Regions from separate parts of the Streptomyces sp. LaBMicrA B280 genome, predicted to be linked through region 1. Evidence: riboswitches for the same ligand, from Rfam matches in the RefSeq annotation. Region 1 holds a riboswitch; each other region holds the start of a gene.
What was found. Region 1 has a riboswitch for cobalamin ahead of ACLF5H_RS06350 (cobalamin biosynthesis protein). Riboswitches for the same ligand answer to the same signal wherever they lie in the genome.

Region 1 (4,405 bases):
CCAGGTTGCCTACGTTCCTCCAGACAACGACCTCGAATGATTGCCTGGGTAAATGGAAAGCTTCTCGCTGATCCTCGCGATTGTGGTGGTTACCGCACTCGCGTTTGATTTCACGAACGGTTTCCACGACACCGCGAACGCGATGGCCACCACCATCTCCACAGGCGCGATGAAGCCGAAGCTCGCGGTAGCCATGTCCGCCACCCTCAACCTGGTGGGCGCCTTCCTCTCCGTGGAGGTCGCCAACACGATCTCCAAGGGACTCGTCGATGAGAGCGGAATCCGCCCCGAGGTCATCTTCGCCGCTCTGGTCGGCGCGATCCTCTGGAACCTGCTGACCTGGCTGGTGGGCCTGCCCTCCAGTTCCTCGCACGCCCTGATGGGCGGTCTGATCGGCGCCGCCGTCGCCTCCGCCGGGTTCGGCGCCGTGCACGGCGGCGTCCTGGTCACCAAGGTGCTGCTGCCCGCGGTCGCCGCACCGGTCGTGGCGGGTGTCGCCGCCCTGGTGGCCACCCGGCTCTCCTACAACGCCGGCACCAAGACCGAGGGCGAGGCCACCCGCAAGGGCTTCCGCGTCGGCCAGGTCGCCTCCGCCGCGCTGGTCTCCCTCGCGCACGGCACCAACGACGCGCAGAAGACGATGGGCGTCATCACCCTCGCGCTGATCGCGGGCGGCGCCATCGCCCCCGGCTCCAACCCTCCCACCTGGGTGATCCTCTCCGCGGGCCTCGCCATCGCGCTCGGCACCTACATCGGCGGCTGGCGCATCATCCGCACCATGGGCACGGGCCTGACCGATCTGGAGCCCCGTCAGGGCTTCGCCGCGCAGACCAGCGCCGCGACCGCCATCCTGGCCTCCTCCCACCTCGGCTTCTCCCTCTCCACCACCCATGTCGTCTCCGGCGCGGTGATGGGTTCGGGCCTCGGCCGCAAGGGCGGTGTGGTCCGCTGGTCCACCGCGACCCGGATGACCGTCGCCTGGGTGCTCACCCTGCCGGCCGCCGCGCTGGTCGGCGCGGGCGCCGAGGCCGTCACCGAACTCGGTGACGGGGGCACCGCCGCGGTCGCCGTCTTCCTGGTCGCCGCGAGCGCCTGGATCTACAAGCTGTCCCGGCGCGAGGTCATCGACCACACCAATGTGATCGCCGACCCGGCCGCGGAGCCCTCCGGCGTGGTGACCACCGCCATCGCCGCGGTGAGCCCCCCGCCCACGGGCGCGATCACCGAGGACCTGACGGCCACCATCCCGGCCCCCGCGGGGGCTCCGGCCGCCGAGGCAGCGGCCCCCGCCGCCTCGGTCCCGCCGGCCGCCACCGTCTGACCCCGAGCCCGTTCACCAAGGAAGCATCCCCATGAAGATCGACTGGGCGTCCATCGGCTCCGTCTTCGGCGTCAGCCTCGCGTTCACCGTGGGCCTGGTGGTCCTGTTCACCCTCGGCGTCAACGGCCTCGCCCGGCGCGAGAAGGCCGCGGCCGAGGGCGGCTCCGCCACGCTCGCCGTCACCGGCGCCTACGTCTGCTTCGCGGCCTGCGCGGCGGCGGTGGCGTACGGCATCCTCCTGATCGTCTCCAAGTCCTGAGCCCGGGCCCCGGTCCCGGGGCCCGGCAGTTCCCGAAGGCTCCCCTGCGCCACCCGCGGCAGGGGAGCCTCTCGCGTACCCGGCCGCCCCTCGTGGCGCGGCAACACCCCTCGTGGTGTGGGAATCTGCACACTCCCGCAGGTCAACGGCAAGTTGACGGCCGTTCCGGGGGCGTGGTGGACTGCCCACGCCATTTACGGCAGCAGAAGAGGAAGCCGGTGCGAATCCGGCGCGGTCCCGCCACTGTCACCGGGGAAGAACCCCCGGGTAGCCAGGAACTCTCGCCGCCGGATCACGTCGAACCAGGGCGCGGACACCCTGAGTGAGGACACATCGCCATGCTCGGCTGCCGAAGGACCAGTACCAGGACCACTGTCGCGGTGACCACGGCCGACTGAGCCGATGGCCGCCGATCGCAGGTACGCGTACGGCGCCGCCGCCGGACTTCTCGGCGACCTCCTCCTCGGCGATCCCCGCCGCGGGCATCCGGTCGCCGCGTTCGGGCGCGCGGCCGCCGCGGTCGAGGGCGCGTTGTGGCACGACCACCGCGGCTGGGGCGCTCTGCACACCACCGTGTGCGCCGGTGGCGCCGTCGCGCTCGGCGCGCTGGCCGCCCGTGTCGTACGCCCCTCCCCCGCCGCCTCCGTCGCCCTGACCGCCGCGGCCGCCTGGGCCGTCGTCGGCGGCACCTCCCTCGCCCGCGAGGCGGAGGCCATCGGCGCCGCCCTGACCGCCGGGGACATCGAGGCGGCCCGCGCCCGGCTGCCGCATCTGTGCGGCCGGGACCCGCAGGCGCTGGACGCCGACGGGATCGCGCGGGCCGTGGTCGAGTCGGTCGCCGAGAACACCTCCGACGCGGTCGTCGGCGCCCTGGTGTGGGGCGCGGCCGCCGGAGTGCCGGGACTGCTGGGCTTCCGGGCCGTCAACACCCTCGACGCCATGGTGGGTCACAAGTCCCCCAGGCACCGCCGCTTCGGCTGGGCGTCCGCGCGCCTGGACGACGTGGCCGGCTGGCCGGGGGCCCGGCTGACCGCCGTCCTCGCCGCCGCGGCCGGACCCGATCCGCGCGGCGCCGTACGGGCGTGGCGCGCCGACGCCCGCCGCCATCCGAGCCCCAACGCCGGTCCCGTGGAGGCCTCCTTCGCGGGAGCCCTCGGCGTGCGCCTGGGCGGCACCCTCTCCTACGGCGGCCGCGTCGAGCACCGACCCGTGCTGGGCGGCGCCACCGGACGGGCCGTGCGGGTCACCGACATCGGGCGGGCCGTACGGCTCTCCCGGCGCGTCGGCCTGCTCGCGCTCGGCACCACCCTCGGCGCCCGCCTCCTCGTCAACGGACTGAAAGGACGCGGGAAGTGAACGGTGGTCTCCTCGTCGCCGGCACCACCTCCGACGCCGGAAAGAGCGTCGTGACGGCCGGGATCTGCCGGTGGCTGGTGCGCCAGGGCGTGAAGGTCGCGCCGTTCAAGGCGCAGAACATGTCCCTCAACTCCTTCGTCACCCGCGAGGGCGCCGAGATCGGGCGGGCCCAGGCCATGCAGGCCCAGGCGTGCCGGATCGAGCCGACCGCGCTGATGAACCCCGTGCTGCTCAAGCCCGGCGGCGAACAGAGCAGCCAGGTGGTGCTGCTGGGCAAGCCGGTGGGCGAGATGAGCGCGCGCGGCTACCACGGCGGGCGCCGGCAGCGGCTGCTCGGCACGGTCCTCGACTGCCTGGCCGAGCTGCGCGGCCAGTACGACGCGGTGATCTGCGAGGGCGCGGGCAGCCCCGCCGAGATCAATCTGCGCCGCACCGACATCGTCAACATGGGCATCGCGCGCGGCGCCCGGCTGCCCGTGCTCGTCGTCGGCGACATCGACCGCGGGGGCGTCTTCGCCTCCTTCTTCGGCACCCTCGCGCTGCTCTCGCCCGAGGACCAGGAGCTGGTCGCCGGATTCCTGGTGAACAAGTTCCGCGGCGATGTCTCGCTGCTGGAGCCGGGCCTGGACATGCTCAAGGACCTCACCGGGCGGCCGGCGTACGGCGTGCTGCCGTTCCGGCACGGGCTCGGGATCGACGAGGAGGACGGCCTGCGTGTCTCCCTGCGGGGCGCGGTGCGGGAGTCGGCCGTCGCTCCCCCGCTCGGCGCCGACGTGCTGCGCGTCGCCGTGTGCGCGATCCCGCTGATGTCCAACTTCACCGACGTGGACGCGCTGGCCGCCGAACCCGGCGTCGTGGTGCGGTTCGTGGACCGCCCGGAGGAGCTGGCCGACGCCGATCTGGTGATCGTCCCCGGCACCCGGGGCACCGTCCGGGCGCTCCGGTGGCTGCGCGAGCGCGGCCTCGCCGACGCGCTCGCCCGCAGGGCCGCCGAACACCGGCCCGTGCTCGGCATCTGCGGCGGCTTCCAGATCCTCGGCGAGCACATCGAGGACGACGTGGAGTCGCGGGCCGGCGCTGTCCCCGGCCTCGGACTGCTGCCCGTACGGGTGCGGTTCGCCCGCGAGAAGACCCTCACCCGCCCCACCGGCCGGGCCCTCGGCGAGCCGGTCGGGGGGTACGAGATCCACCACGGCGTCGCCGAGGTCACCGGGGGCGAAGCCTTCCTGGACGGCTGCCGGGTCGGCCAGACCTGGGGCACCCACTGGCACGGCTCACTGGAGTCGGACGGCTTCCGGCGGGCCTTCCTGCGCGAGGTGGCCGCCGCCGCGGGCCGCCGCTTCGTGCCCGCGCCGGACACCTCTTTCGCCGCGCTGCGCGAGGAGCAGCTCGACCGGCTCGGCGATCTGATCGAACAGCACGCGGACACGGACGCGCTGTGGCGGCTCATCGAGTCCGGCGCGCCGCAA
Region 2 (4,405 bases), on a different contig from region 1:
CTCTTGGCGCAGCCGGATGTAGTAGAGGGTCTTGACGCCCTTGCGCCAGGCGTGGATCTGCGCCCTGTTCAGATCGCGGGTGGTGGCGGTGTCCCGGAAGAACAGCGTGCAGCTCAGCCCCTGGTCGACATGCTGGGTGGCCGCGGCGTACGTGTCGATGATCTTCTCGGGGCCGATCTCGTACGCGTCCTGGAAGTACTCCAGGTTGTCGTTGTCCATGTGCGGCGCCGGGTAGTAGACCCGGCCGAGCCTGCCCTCCTTGCGGATCTCCACCTTGGCGGCGATCGGGTGGATGGAGGCGGTGGAGTCGTTGATGTAGCTGATCGATCCGGTGGGCGGTACGGCCTGGAGGTACTGGTTGTAGATGCCGTGCTCGCGCACCGACCGCCGCAGCTCGCGCCAGTCGTCCCGGGTCGGGATGCGCACCCCGGCCCCGGCGAACAGGGCGCGCACCCGCTCGGTGGCCGGTTCCCACGCCCGCTCGGTGTACTTGTCGAAGTACGAGCCGTCCGCGTACGCCGAATTCTCGAACCCGTCGAAGGCCGTGCCGCGTTCGATCGCGATCCGGTTCGAGGCGCGCAGGGCGTGGTAGGCGACGGTGTAGAAGTACATGTTCGTGAAGTCGACGCCCTCCTCGCCGCCGTAGTGGATCCGCTGGGAGGCGAGGTAGCCGTGCAGGTTCATCTGGCCGAGCCCGATGGCGTGTCCGAGGCGGTTGCCGCGGGCCACGGACGGCACCGCGTCGATGTCCGACTGGTCGGAGACGGACGTCAGGCCGCGCACCGCGCTCTCCACCGTGGCGCCGAGGTCGGGGGAGGCCATCGCGGCGGCGATGTTGAGCGAGCCCAGATTGCAGGAGATGTCCCGGCCGACCGTCTCGTAGCCGAGCGCCGCGTCGTACGTGCTGGGCGTGTTGACCTGGAGGATCTCCGAGCACAGGTTGGACATGTTGATCCAGCCGGGGATCGGGTTGGCCCGGTTCACCGTGTCCTCGAACAGCAGATACGGATAGCCGGACTCGAACTGGAGCTCCGCGATCGTCTTGAAGAACTCCCGTGCGCTGATCGTGGTCTTGCGCACCCGCGGGTTGGCGACCAGGTCGTCGTAGTGCTCGGAGACGGACAGATCGGCCAGCGGCCTGCCGTACTCGCGCTCGACGTCGTACGGCGAGAACAGGTGCATGTCCGCGTCGCGCTTGGCGAGTTCGAAGGTGATGTCGGGGACGACCACACCGAGCGAGAGGGTCTTGATGCGGATCTTCTCGTCCGCGTTCTCCCGCTTGGTGTCCAGGAACCGCATGATGTCCGGGTGATGGGCGTGCAGATACACCGCGCCCGCGCCCTGGCGCGCGCCCAGCTGGTTGGCGTACGAGAAGGAGTCCTCCAGCAGCTTCATCACCGGGACGACACCGGACGCCTGGTTCTCGATCCGCTTGATCGGCGCGCCCTGTTCGCGCAGGTTCGTCAGCAGCAGCGCCACGCCGCCGCCCCGCTTCGACAGCTGGAGCGCGGAGTTGACCCCGCGCCCGATGGACTCCAGGTTGTCCTCCACCCGCAGCAGGAAGCAGGAGACCAGCTCGCCGCGCTGCGCCTTGCCCGCGTTGAGGAAGGTCGGGGTGGCCGGCTGGAAGCGGCCCGTCATCATCTCGTCCACCAGCCGGGACGCCAACTCCTCGTCACCGGCGCCGAGATACAGCGCGGTGGCGACGACCCGGTCCTCGTACCGCTCCAGATAGCGGGAGCCGTCGAAGGTCTTCAGGGCGTACGAGGTGTAGTACTTGAACGCGCCGAGGAAGGTGCGGAACCGGTGCTCATGGGCGTACGCCTGCCGGTACAGCCGCTCGGTGAACTCCCAGTCGTGGCGCCGGAACACCGCCTCCTCGTAGTAGTCGTTCTCGATCAGATGGCCGATCTTCTCCTTCAGCGTCGCGAACACCACCGTGTTCGGGTTGACGTGCTGGAGGAAGTACTGGCGCACGGCCTCGCGGTCCTTGTCGAACTGGATGCGCCCGTCGCAGTCGTACATGTTCAGCATGGCGTTCAGCGCGTGGTGGTCCTTGCGCGTCCCGACCGGCTCCCGGGTGCTCATGCCGCCGGCCGCCCCGCCGTCGAGGAGTGTCGTGTCCAAAACGTCCGCAGTCCTTCCCGTACGGCACGGACATCGCGGTCCGTGCCCAGCAATTCGAATCGGTACAGCTCCGGGACCCGGCACTTCGCCGAGATCACCCGGCCGGCCAGGCAGTAGTCGGCGCCGAAGTTGGTGTTGCCCGACGAGATCACCCCGCGCAGCAGCGCCCGGTTGGCCTCGATGTTCAGGAAGCCGATCACCTGCCGGGGCACCGCGCCCGCCCGCTCGCCGCCGCCGTACGTCGGGGTGATCAGCACATACGGCTCGGTGACCTGCGGCATGCCGGTGCGGCGCGGGTGCAGGGGGATGCGCGTCGCGGGCAGACCCAGCTTCTCCACGAAGCGCCGGGTGTTCTCCGAGACGCTGGAGAAATACACGAGACCGCTCATCGGTCCGCCGCCTCCTCTCGCTCGTTCCCGTCCGGCTCCGAGAACCGGGAGGAGGGCACGGCGGCACGCGAGGCGGGCGTCGGGGCGGTCGGCGGAGAAGACACGCCGGACCCCGGGGTCCCTGCGGCGGCCACGCGGCCCTCCCTCGGGGCCTCGAAGCGCGCACGCCGTCCGTCGGCGTACGCGCCGGTGGCAGGTCTTCGGACTCGCGGGCGCGCCCTCACCACGTGAGGACTCCTACGGGCCGTCGCTTCCCAGCCCCGTTCACCGGGTCCAGTGCGTATGACGGCGGTCGTTCCCGCTCACCGCTGCGGGGCAGTCCCGGATTCCCACCGGGTTCCCTCTTGCCTCGCCGGACACCACTGCGCCCGGCGAACCACCAGCGCGTTCAACACTACATCTAGAACTCGCCTGGGGTGCACAGCCCCAGATGTTGTGTCGCGGGTGGAACTTAGGTATACCTAAGTGTGTCGGGCGGGGCGGGTCCGGCGGTCCTTCGCCGCGCGCCCCGCGCCCGTGACGGCGCGGAGGTCCCGGGCGCGCCGCCGTATGCCCGCGACCAGTTCGGCGTGCCCGGCCCCGGGTTCCGCGGGCGGCTCGTGCGGGGCGGGCTCCCGCTCACCGGCCAGGACCTCGGCCAGCTGCTCCAGGAACTCCACCGTGTCGAAGAGCGTGTCCCGCAGGGCGCGCATCCGGGCCGTCTGACTGCCCAGTTGCCGGCGCATCGCGAGCAGGCTCTCCAGATCCTTCGCGGGCACGGCGACCAGGGGCCGCCCGTCCACCACGACGTCCTGCGGTTCGTGTCTCACCGTCGGGCCCCCTCCTGCTCCTGCGGTGGCTGTGCTGCCGGGTGCGGATCAGGACCCGGTCAGCTCCTCGCGGACCGTGCGCGCGGCCGTGACCAGGTTCTCCAGGGACTCACGGGTCTCCGGCCAGCCGCGGGTCTTCAGCCCGCAGTCCGGGTTGACCCACAGCCGCTCCGCCGGGATCGCCCCGAGCCCCGTGCGCAGCAGACCGGCCGCCTCCTCGGCGCTCGGCACGCGCGGGGAGTGGATGTCGTAGACACCGGGACCGGCCTCGCGCGGATAACCGTGGTCGGCCAGCTCGCGGGCGACCTGCATATGGGAGCGGGCCGCCTCCAGGCTGATGACATCGGCGTCGAGATCGTCGATGGCCCGCACGATGTCACCGAACTCGGCGTAGCACATGTGCGTGTGGATCTGGGTGTCCGGGCGCACCCCGCAGGTGCTCAGCCGGAACGCCTCGGTCGCCCAGTCCAGGTACCCGGGCCGGTCGGCGGCGCGCAGCGGCAGCGTCTCGCGCAGCGCGGGCTCGTCCACCTGGATCACCGAAGTCCCCGCCAGCTCAAGGTCATCGACCTCGTCCCGCAGCGCGAGGGCCACCTGCCGAGCGGTGTCCCCGAGCGGCTGGTCGTCGCGGACGAAGGACCAGGCGAGCATGGTGACCGGACCGGTGAGCATGCCCTTGACCGGGCGGTCCGTGAGCGACTGGGCGTACGACGTCCAGCGCACCGTCATCGGCCCGGGGCGGGAGATGTCACCGGCCAGGATCGGCGGCCGCACATACCGGGTGCCGTACGACTGGACCCAGCCGTGCTGGGTGGCGAGGTAGCCGGTGAGCTGCTCGGCGAAGTACTGCACCATGTCGTTGCGCTCGGCCTCGCCGTGCACCAGGACGTCGAGACCGGCCTTCTCCTGGAAGCCGATCACCTCCCGGATCTCGGCCTTGATGCGCTCCTCGTACCCGGCGGTGTCGATCCGGCCCGCCCTCAAGTCGGCGCGCGCGCTGCGCAGTTCGCCGGTCTGCGGGAACGATCCGATCGTCGTCGTGGGCAGCAGGGGCAGCCCGAGCCGGGCCCGCTGGGCCGC
Region 3 (4,405 bases), on a different contig from region 1:
GGGATCTCCCACGCCGTGCGGTACAGCGCCCGCACCTCCTCGGGGATCCACGCGAAGCCCTGCACCGAGCCGTTGGCCTCGCGCAGCGCCTCCCGGGTGCGCGCGTCCCACACGCCCAGGTTCTTCAGATCCCGCACCAGGTACGAGTTGACCTGGAGGAACTCACCGGACAGCGTCTCGCGCTTGAACAGGTTGGACACCTGCGGCTCGATGCACTCGTAGACACCCGCGATGGAGGCGATGGTGGCCGTCGGCGCGATCGCCAGCAGCAGCGAGTTGCGCAGGCCGACCTTCGCGATCCGGGTCCGCAGCGCCGCCCAGCGCTCGGGCCAGCTCTCCTCGACGTCGTAGTGGTCGGGGTGCAGCACACCGCGCGCGGTCCGGGTCTGCTCCCAGGCCGGCAGCGGGCCGCTGCGCTCGGCGAGGTCGGCGGACGCCTCGTACGCGGCGAGCATGATCCGCTCGGCGATCTTGGTGGACAGCGCCTTCGCCTCGGGGGAGTCGAAGGGCAGCCGCAGCTGGAAGAAGACGTCCTGGAGGCCCATCGCGCCGAGGCCCACCGGGCGCCACCTGGCGTTGGAGCGGCCGGCCTGCTCGGTCGGGTAGAAGTTGATGTCCACCACGCGGTCGAGGAAGGTGACGGCCGTGTGGACGGTCTCGTCCAGGCGCGCCCAGTCGATGTCCCCGTCGACCACGAAGGCGCCGAGGTTGACGGAGCCCAGGTTGCAGACCGCCGTCTCGCCGTCGTTGGTGACCTCCAGGATCTCCGTGCAGAGGTTGGAGGAGTGGATGACCTGACCCGGCTCGGCGGTCTGGTTGGCCGTGCGGTTGGCGGCGTCCTTGAACGTCATCCAGCCCTGGCCGGTCTGCGCGAGGGTGCGCATCATGCGGCCGTACAGCTCACGGGCCGGCATGGTCTTCTTCGCGAGGCCCTTGCGCTCCGCCTCGCGGTAGGCGGCGTCGAACTCCGCGCCGTACAGGTCCACCAGCTCGGGCACGTCCGCCGGGGAGAACAGCGACCACTGGCCGTCGGCGTTGACCCGGCGCATGAACTCGTCCGGCACCCAGTGCGCGAGGTTCAGATTGTGCGTACGGCGGGCGTCCTCACCGGTGTTGTCCCGCAGCTCCAGGAACTCCTCCAGGTCGGAGTGCCAGGTCTCCAGGTACACCGCGGCCGCGCCCTTGCGCCGGCCGCCCTGGTTCACCGCGGCCACCGAGGCGTCCAGGGTCTTCAGGAACGGCACGATGCCGTTGGAGTGCCCGTTCGTACCGCGGATCAGCGAACCGCGGGCGCGGATACGGGAGTACGACAGACCGATGCCACCGGCGTGCTTGGAGAGCCGGGCGACCTGGTGGTAGCGGTCGTAGATGGAGTCCAGCTCGTCCAGCGGGGAGTCGAGGAGGTAGCAGGACGACATCTGGGGGTGCCGGGTGCCGGAGTTGAACAGGGTGGGGGAGGAGGGCAGGTAGTCGAGCCGGCTCATCAGGCGGTAGAGCGCGGCGACCTCGTCCACGGAGCGGGCCGAGTCGTCCTCGGCCAGGCCGGCGGCGACGCGCAGCATGAAGTGCTGGGGCGTCTCGATGACCTGACGGGTGATCGGGTGGCGCAGCAGATAGCGGCTGTGCAGGGTGCGCAGGCCGAAGTAGCCGAAGCGGTCGTCGGCGGCGCGGTCGATCAGGTTGTCGAGCCGGGCGGCGTGGATCCGGGTGAACTCGGCCGTCCGGTCGGCGATGAGCCCCTCGCGGTGACCGACGGCGACCGACTCGGTGAAGGACGTCACGCCCTGCGAGGCGGCCTCGGCGCGGATGGAGATGGTCAGCAGCCGGGCGGCGAGCCGGGAGTACGCGGGGTCCTCGGAGATCAGTCCGGCCGCGGCCTCGGTCGCGAGCTCGCGCAGCTCCGCCTCGTCGGCGTGGGCGGAGCGGCCGCGCAGCGCGGCGGCGGCGACCCGGCCCGGATCGGCGTCGGGGAGGTCCCCGGTCAGCTCGGTCAGGGTCCGCAGCAGCGCGGTACCGGGACCGTCGTTCTCCAGGCCCTGGGCTGAAGCCGGTTCGGCTGGCGCGATGGTCACGTGGGGCTCTCCCTCGCTCGGCACGGGGCCTGGCGGAGGGCAGGGGCGGTCACGAGCGCACGGGGCGTCGCGTCCACCGGCCCACTCCGCGAGGCCCGGACGTCTCAGAGCACCCGAACCGGTGGGCCGGGTGCGCTGCCGGCAGGTCCTCGGACTGATCCCCGTGCGCGGATACGCACAAGTACACCGTTGCGGGACAGTTCCGGATTCGCACCGGATTCCCCTGCGACGACAGCGACCATGAGCATACATCTAGTGCCGGGTCGTCATGCCACCCCCAGATGTTGTGTCACGTTGTGTCTACGGGGGGTATGCGAAACGGGCCGCCGACGCCCTTGGCACCGACGGCCCGCCCCTGGCCGCCCGGGTTTCCCGGGCGCCTCGCTAGTGCGTGCTGCCCGCCGTGGCGGGCGGCAGCTCGACCTGTACGCCGGGGTCGCCCGCGTCCGCCGTGTAGTCCTCGGGACGGGTCTCGTCGACGCCCTCGGGGGCCTTCACGGCCTTCAGGACGACGGTCAGGACGACCGTGACGAGGACGTTGAGGACGAAGGCCGTCATGCCGATGTAGCCGATCTGGCCGATGCCCGGGATGTCGTCGGCGGAGCCGCCGAAGTGCTTCTGGGTCGGGGAGGCGACACCGTACGCGGCGAGGGTGCCGTAGACCATGCCGACCGCCCAGCCCGCGAGCAGCGCCCAGCGGTGGAACCAGCGGGTGAACAGACCGCCGACCAGGGCCGGGAAGGTCTGCAGGATCCAGATGCCGCCGAGCAGCTGGAAGTTGATGGCGACCGTCTTGTCCATGCCCAGGACGAAGATCAGCGCGCCGACCTTCACCAGCAGCGACACGAACTTGGAGACCTGCGCCTCCTGCTTCGGCGTGGCGTCCGGCTTGATGAAGTCCTTGTAGATGTTGCGCGTGAACAGGTTCGCCGCCGCGATCGACATGATCGCCGCCGGGACCAGCGCGCCGATGCCGATCGCCGCGAACGCCACACCGGTGAACCAGTCCGGGAACATGTCCTCGAACAGCTGCGGGATCGCCAGCTGCCCGTTGGTGACCTTCACCCCGGCCGCGATCGCCATGAAGCCCAGCAGCGCCAGCAGGCCCAGCATCAGGGAGTAGAGGGGCAGGATGGTGGTGTTGCGCCGGATCACGTTACGGCTCTTGGAGGAGAGCGTCGCGGTGATCGAGTGCGGGTACATGAACAGCGCGAGCGCGGAACCGAGCGCCAGCGTGGCGTACGTCCACTGCCCGGCGGGCGCCGGTGCGAGCGCCCCGCGCGGCTTGCCGGTGGCCGGGTTGACCTGGCTGAACGCGTGCGCCGCCTTGGCGAAGACGTCGTCGAACCCGCCCAGCTTGATCGGGATGTAGATGATCGCCACCAGGATGACGAGGTAGATCAGACCGTCCTTGACGAACGCGATCAGCGCGGGCGCCCGCAGACCCGAGGAGTACGTGTACGCCGCCAGCACCGCGAACGCGATCAGCAGCGGCAGGTCCTTCACGAACCCGTTGGTGTGGTCGCCGCCGCCGACGCCCATCACGTCCAGCACCGCCTGGATGCCGACGAGCTGGAGCGCGATGTACGGCATCGTCGCCAGGATGCCGGTCACCGCGACCGCGAGCGAAAGGCCCTTCGAGCCGAACCGGCCGCGCACGAAGTCGGAGGTGGTGACGTAGCCGTGCCGGTGCGAGACCGACCACAGCCGCGGCAGGAAGGTGAAGATCAGCGGGTAGACCAGGATCGTGTACGGCACCGCGAAGAAGCCGGACGCGCCCGCCGCGTAGATCGCCGCCGGTACGGCCACGAAGGTGTAGGCCGTGTAGAGGTCGCCGCCGAGCAGGAACCAGGTGATCCAGGTGCCGAACGACCGGCCGCCCAGCCCCCATTCGTCCAGCGTGTGCTCGTTCTCGGCCCGGCGCCAGCGCGCGGCGAGGAAGCCGAGGACCGTGACGGCCAGGAAGAAGAAGATGAAGACGCCCAGTGCGACGCCGTTGACTCCGGTCTTCACTTCGCGGCACCCCCCTGCGCGTCACGACGGGAGCGCTGGTCGTGCTGCCAGAGCTTGTACGCGATCATGGTGAGGGCGGTGGAGATCAGCACCCAGACCATCTGGTACCAGTAGAAGAACGGAATGCCGATGAACGTCGGGTCCGTCTTCGCGTAGGAGCCGACCCAGAGCATCGCCACGAAGGGCGCGACGAGACAAATGCCGATGACCACGCGGAGCGGTGTCACCACCGGTGGTCCCACTTCGGGCGTTTCTGACATGCTGCGGCTCCGTCCCCTCGCTGATCACCTGTGTAATGCGCAGGCAATCTAGGTGACGGT
Region 4 (4,405 bases), on a different contig from region 1:
TGGCGCTCACGCCGACCGGCACCACGACCACGCTGGGCGCCGTCCTCGACGCCGCCAAGAGCGCGGCCACCCCGTCCGGCTGTGTCACGGACATCACCCCGGCCTCCGGCACCGGCGCCGTCACCACCCTCAACGGCAAGGCGAACAGCGGCTCCGGCACCTGGAAGGTCAGCGTCGACGGCTCGGCCTTCGCCACCGCCACCCGTGAGACGGCCATCGGCGTCGGCGACACGATCGCGGTGCGCTGGGGGGCGTGACGGGGGGCCGAGCCGGGGAGAGCGGGCGGCGCAGCCGCGGCCCCGGGCGTGCGCTCCCGGCATAGGCTCAGGGCATGCGGATCGTCTCCCTTCTCCCCGCCGCGACCGACATCGTCGCCGCGCTCGGCCTCTCCGCGAGCCTGGTCGGGCGTACCCACGAATGCGACTGGCCGCCCCGGGAGGTGGCGTCGGTGCCGGTGGTGACCGGGGCGGAGCTGGACCAGGACGTGCTGACCAGCCGGGAGATCTCCGCCGCCGTCGGCGGGTCGGCGCACTCGGGGTCGTCGCTGTACACGCTCGACACCGAGGCGCTGGCGGCGCTGCGGCCCGATGTGGTGCTCACCCAGGACCTGTGCGCCGTGTGCGCGGTGTCGTACGAGCGGGTGAGCCGGGCCGTGCGGCTGCTCGACGCGGACACCCGGGTGCTCAGCCTGGAGCCGCGCACCCTGGACGACGTGCTGGACTGCCTGGTCACCGTCGGTGAACTGCTGGACGTGCGCGAGCGCGCGCTGCGCCGCCGGGCCGAACTGCGGGCCCGGCTGGACCGGTTGCGCGGCGCGGTCGCCGGTCTGGACCGGCCCCGGGTGGCGGCGATCGAATGGCTGGACCCGCTGTGGCCCGCCGGACACTGGGTGCCGGAGCAGATCACGGCCGCCGGGGGCGAACCGCTCCTCGCCGCGCCCGGCGCGCACACCGAGCCGGTGCCCTGGTCGGCGGTGCGCGCCGCACGGCCCGACGTACTGCTCGTCCTGCCGTGCGGCTTCCCGCCCGAACGCACCCTGCGCGAGGCCGAGTTGCTCACGAAGCTGCCGGGCTGGGCGGAGCTGCCCGCCGTACGGTCGGGTCGGGTCTGGGTACTGGACGGGCCGTCGTACTACAACCGGCCGGGGCCACGGGTGGTGCGCGGGGCGGAGGTGCTGGCCCATGTCCTGCACGGGGTGCGGGCCGGGGAGCCGGTCACACCGGCCGAGGCGCGTCCGTTCCCCGGCCGGTGAGAAGGGGCGGGATCAGAACGCGGTCCAGGTGAACGCCACGGCGTCCCCGGCGTTCAGCTTGAACTGGCAGCCGCCCACCGGGGTGGGCGTGCCGTTGACGGAGATGTTCCAGTAGGCGGAGGCGCCGCCGCTGACGTTCTTGATGGTGTCGACGGAGTAGTCGTCGAACGACGCGTACCAGGCGCCGTCCCAGGTGAAGTGCCGACGGTGGGCGGCGTCGTCGAGGGCAGCGGTGGGCGTCGGCACGGCGGAGGGGTTGGCGCCGCCGTTGGTGCCGTCGCAGGTGTGCGTGCCGCCGGTCGCGGTGGTGACGTCGTGGCCGCGGGTTCTGATCCTCCCCTTGAAGAGGATCCCGTCCGGCCCCTGGACGGTGAGCGTCACCGCGACCGGGGCGTTCGTGCCCGGTGCGCTCCGGGCGTGGGCGGTCGCCGGGGCGGCGACGAGGGCCATGCCGAGGGCGGTCGCGGTGATCAGGGTGCGGCGTGCGAAGGTGCCGTGCAAGAGCTGAGCCTTCCTGGGCGGGCGGCCCGCGGCCTCGTCGCCGGGCGCGCGAGGCGCACCCGGGCGGCGCCGGGCACCTCCGCTCGCGCGGACCGGTGGACGGGCCGGGCCCGGTGCTCCGGGCATGGCTCTCGGCTTCGCGCTGCGGACCATGACAGTGGGAAGCGGTTCCAGCGCGTGCCGGGCAGCCCGACTCGCGGCCCACGGCCGCACACGGTTGCAGGTCAGCGCCGGATTCCCACCGGCTTCCCCCAGTCACGCACTTATGCGGTTGTTGTGCGAACGGTGTTCATTCTAGGGGCAGTTGGTGAAGATGAACCAGAACTCCGGCTTATTCTCCGACCCTTGGGTCTCAGGGGTTCGCCGTGCGCCCCGGCGGTGCGAAGGCGTACAGCCCGAGGATCTCCGGCAGCGGTGCCACGCCCGGCCCGCCGGACCGCACCCAGGTGATGACGTCCTCGGTCGCCTCCGGGTCGTTGACCAGGCCCAGCCAGACCGGGCGGCCACCGGCGGCGCGGCCGGTGGCGGAGGGCTGCACGACGATGACGTTGGCCTGGTCGCACACGTCGAGGCAGTCGGAGACGCGCGTGGGCACCTCCGCCGTCAGCCGGGCGGTCTGCGCCGCGTGGTCGACGCCGGTCACCTTCGGGCTGCCGCAGCAGCAGTCACGGCACACGACGACACGGCACGGGACCGATCCGGCCACTTCTACCCCCCGGGCTTCCGGTTCGACTTGACGATCATCATCTCATCGGCTGACGCGCGGTGACCATCCCGGCGGCCCGAACACATACCCGGCCCGGTCCCGCCATCGCACCGCCGCGCGGACGTCGCGCCAGGCGGCCGCGTACTCGTGGAAGGCCACCCGCACCAGGTTGTGGGTGCCGATGTTCTTCGTCAGCCCGTACACCACCCGCTCCCCCTCCGGCTCGAAGGTGCGGAAGAGCCGGTCCCAGACGATGAGGATGCCGCCGTAATTGCGGTCCAGGTAGACCTGGTTGGAGCCGTGGTGGACGCGGTGGTGCGAGGGCGTGTTGAAGAACCACTCCACCGGGCGCCACAGCCGGTCCACCCGCTCGGTGTGCAGGAAGAACTGGTAGACGAGGCTGACCGCCTGCTCGACCAGGATCATCCACGGCGGCACGCCGAGCAGCGCCAGCGGCAGCCAGAACGGCAGGCCGGTCATCGGCGTCCAGGTCTGGCGCAGCGCGGTGGAGAGGTTGTAGCGCAGGCTGGAGTGGTGCACCACATGGCTCGCCCACAGCACCCGTACCCGGTGATGGGCCCGGTGGTAGGCGTAGTAGGCCAGGTCGTCGCCGAAGAACAGCAGCAGCCAGGTCCAGCCGGAGGACGGCGGCAGATGCCAGGGAACGGCGGTGTAGGCGGCGGCGTAGACCACGATCGTCGCGACCTTCCACGGCACCGCGATGACCTGGCTGCCCGCGCCCATGGACATGCTGGTGACGGTGTCGCGCAGCTCGTACCCGCGCTCCTCGTCATCCGGCAGGAAGCGGTACGACAGCGCCTCCACCACGACCAGCAGCACGAACGCCGGGATCGCGTAGACCACGGTGGGGATCATCGGCGGGCCCCCTTCCCGGCGCGGGAGGCGGCGGGCACGCTGCGGGTCAGCAGCTCGCGGGCCAGCAGCTCGGCCGCGCCCGCCTCGCGGGCCGTGATGTGCCCGGCGAGGCGCCGGTGGGCCTCCACGTCGAGGATCTCGCCCGCGCCGAGGTCGGCGGGCACGTCGGCGACCGGGATCAGTCCGTCGACCAGGCTGTTGAAGGCCAGCAGATAGGCGATGTTCCCGGAGCCCTCCACGATCAGCCGCCACCAGGCGATGTAGGTCTCGTCCAGCTCGGTCAGATCGGGCCCGGCCTGCGCGTGCGCCTCGACGGCCGCGGCGATCTCGGCGGCGGCCCGCGCGGAGCGGCGCAGCGCGCACAGCCGGGCGGCGTCCGCGCCGATGCAGGCCCGCATCTCCAGGGCGTCGCGGGCGATGTCCTGCACGGTGGGCCCGCTGTCGGCGGCGGCGATGCCCACGGCGAGTTCCAGACCGGCGGTGCGCCGCCAGTCCAGCACCTGGGTACGGCCGCCATGGCTGACCTCGACCAGCCGGGCCTGCTGGAGGCGTTTGACGGCCTCCCGTACGGCGTGCCGGTTCACCCCGAACTCGGCCGCCAGTTCCCGCTCGGCGGTGAGCGCGCCGCCCGCCGGCAGCGCCCCGCCGAGAATCCTGTCCCGCAACACGGCGAAGAGCTGATCGGAGACCGCCTCGCGCCGTATGTGTCCCTCAGTCATGGCGATCAGGGTGGACGCGGTTCGTACAGTGGTCAACTGGTTGGACCAGTCTTTCCGCGCGGGCCCGCGGATATGTCGGCGTTCGTCCGGGTCCGTCAAGGGGCGCTTGTCCCCGGAGCGTTGGCGCGCCGCTTCCGGCCGCCGCCCTGGTGGCCGTGCGAGCGCCCCGGTCTCGCCCCATGCTGGACGTGAGGGGGCGGTACGGCGGAGGAGGAAGTGGTTGCGATGCAGACCGTTGTCGACCTCACGCGCTGCCAGGGCTACGCACAGTGCGTGTTCCTCGCACCGGACGTGTTCCGACTGCACGGCGAGGAAGGGCTGCTGTACGCCCCGGCCGTCCCCGACGATCAG

Region 2: another riboswitch for cobalamin. It lies ahead of nrdI (class Ib ribonucleoside-diphosphate reductase assembly flavoprotein NrdI); the one in region 1 lies ahead of ACLF5H_RS06350 (cobalamin biosynthesis protein).
Region 3: another riboswitch for cobalamin. It lies ahead of ACLF5H_RS36165 (ribonucleoside-diphosphate reductase subunit alpha); the one in region 1 lies ahead of ACLF5H_RS06350 (cobalamin biosynthesis protein).
Region 4: another riboswitch for cobalamin. It lies ahead of ACLF5H_RS01620 (DUF4430 domain-containing protein); the one in region 1 lies ahead of ACLF5H_RS06350 (cobalamin biosynthesis protein).

The regions. Positions count from the first base shown of each region.
Region 1 is NZ_JBMJCT010000006.1:162,870-167,274, reverse strand. Features, by position in the region: gene ACLF5H_RS06360 (inorganic phosphate transporter) at 53-1,321, shown strand; gene ACLF5H_RS06355 (hypothetical protein) at 1,353-1,580, shown strand; cobalamin riboswitch at 1,741-1,883, shown strand; gene ACLF5H_RS06350 (cobalamin biosynthesis protein) at 1,983-2,936, shown strand; gene ACLF5H_RS06345 (cobyric acid synthase) at 2,933-4,405, shown strand, end outside.
Region 2 is NZ_JBMJCT010000002.1:95,994-100,398, forward strand. Features, by position in the region: gene nrdE (class 1b ribonucleoside-diphosphate reductase subunit alpha) at 1-2,088, opposite strand, end outside; gene nrdI (class Ib ribonucleoside-diphosphate reductase assembly flavoprotein NrdI) at 2,085-2,516, opposite strand; cobalamin riboswitch at 2,691-2,912, opposite strand; gene ACLF5H_RS01745 (hypothetical protein) at 2,978-3,325, opposite strand; gene metE (5-methyltetrahydropteroyltriglutamate--homocysteine S-methyltransferase) at 3,374-4,405, opposite strand, start outside.
Region 3 is NZ_JBMJCT010000065.1:71,945-76,349, reverse strand. Features, by position in the region: gene ACLF5H_RS36165 (ribonucleoside-diphosphate reductase subunit alpha) at 1-2,072, opposite strand, end outside; cobalamin riboswitch at 2,196-2,330, opposite strand; gene mctP (monocarboxylate uptake permease MctP) at 2,457-4,085, opposite strand; gene ACLF5H_RS36155 (DUF3311 domain-containing protein) at 4,082-4,345, opposite strand.
Region 4 is NZ_JBMJCT010000002.1:66,009-70,413, reverse strand. Features, by position in the region: gene ACLF5H_RS01630 (hypothetical protein) at 1-257, shown strand, start outside; gene ACLF5H_RS01625 (cobalamin-binding protein) at 332-1,252, shown strand; gene ACLF5H_RS01620 (DUF4430 domain-containing protein) at 1,265-1,753, opposite strand; cobalamin riboswitch at 1,916-2,051, opposite strand; gene ACLF5H_RS01615 (hypothetical protein) at 2,106-2,429, opposite strand; gene ACLF5H_RS01610 (sterol desaturase family protein) at 2,502-3,335, opposite strand; gene ACLF5H_RS01605 (FadR/GntR family transcriptional regulator) at 3,332-4,054, opposite strand; gene ACLF5H_RS01600 (ferredoxin) at 4,280-4,405, shown strand, end outside.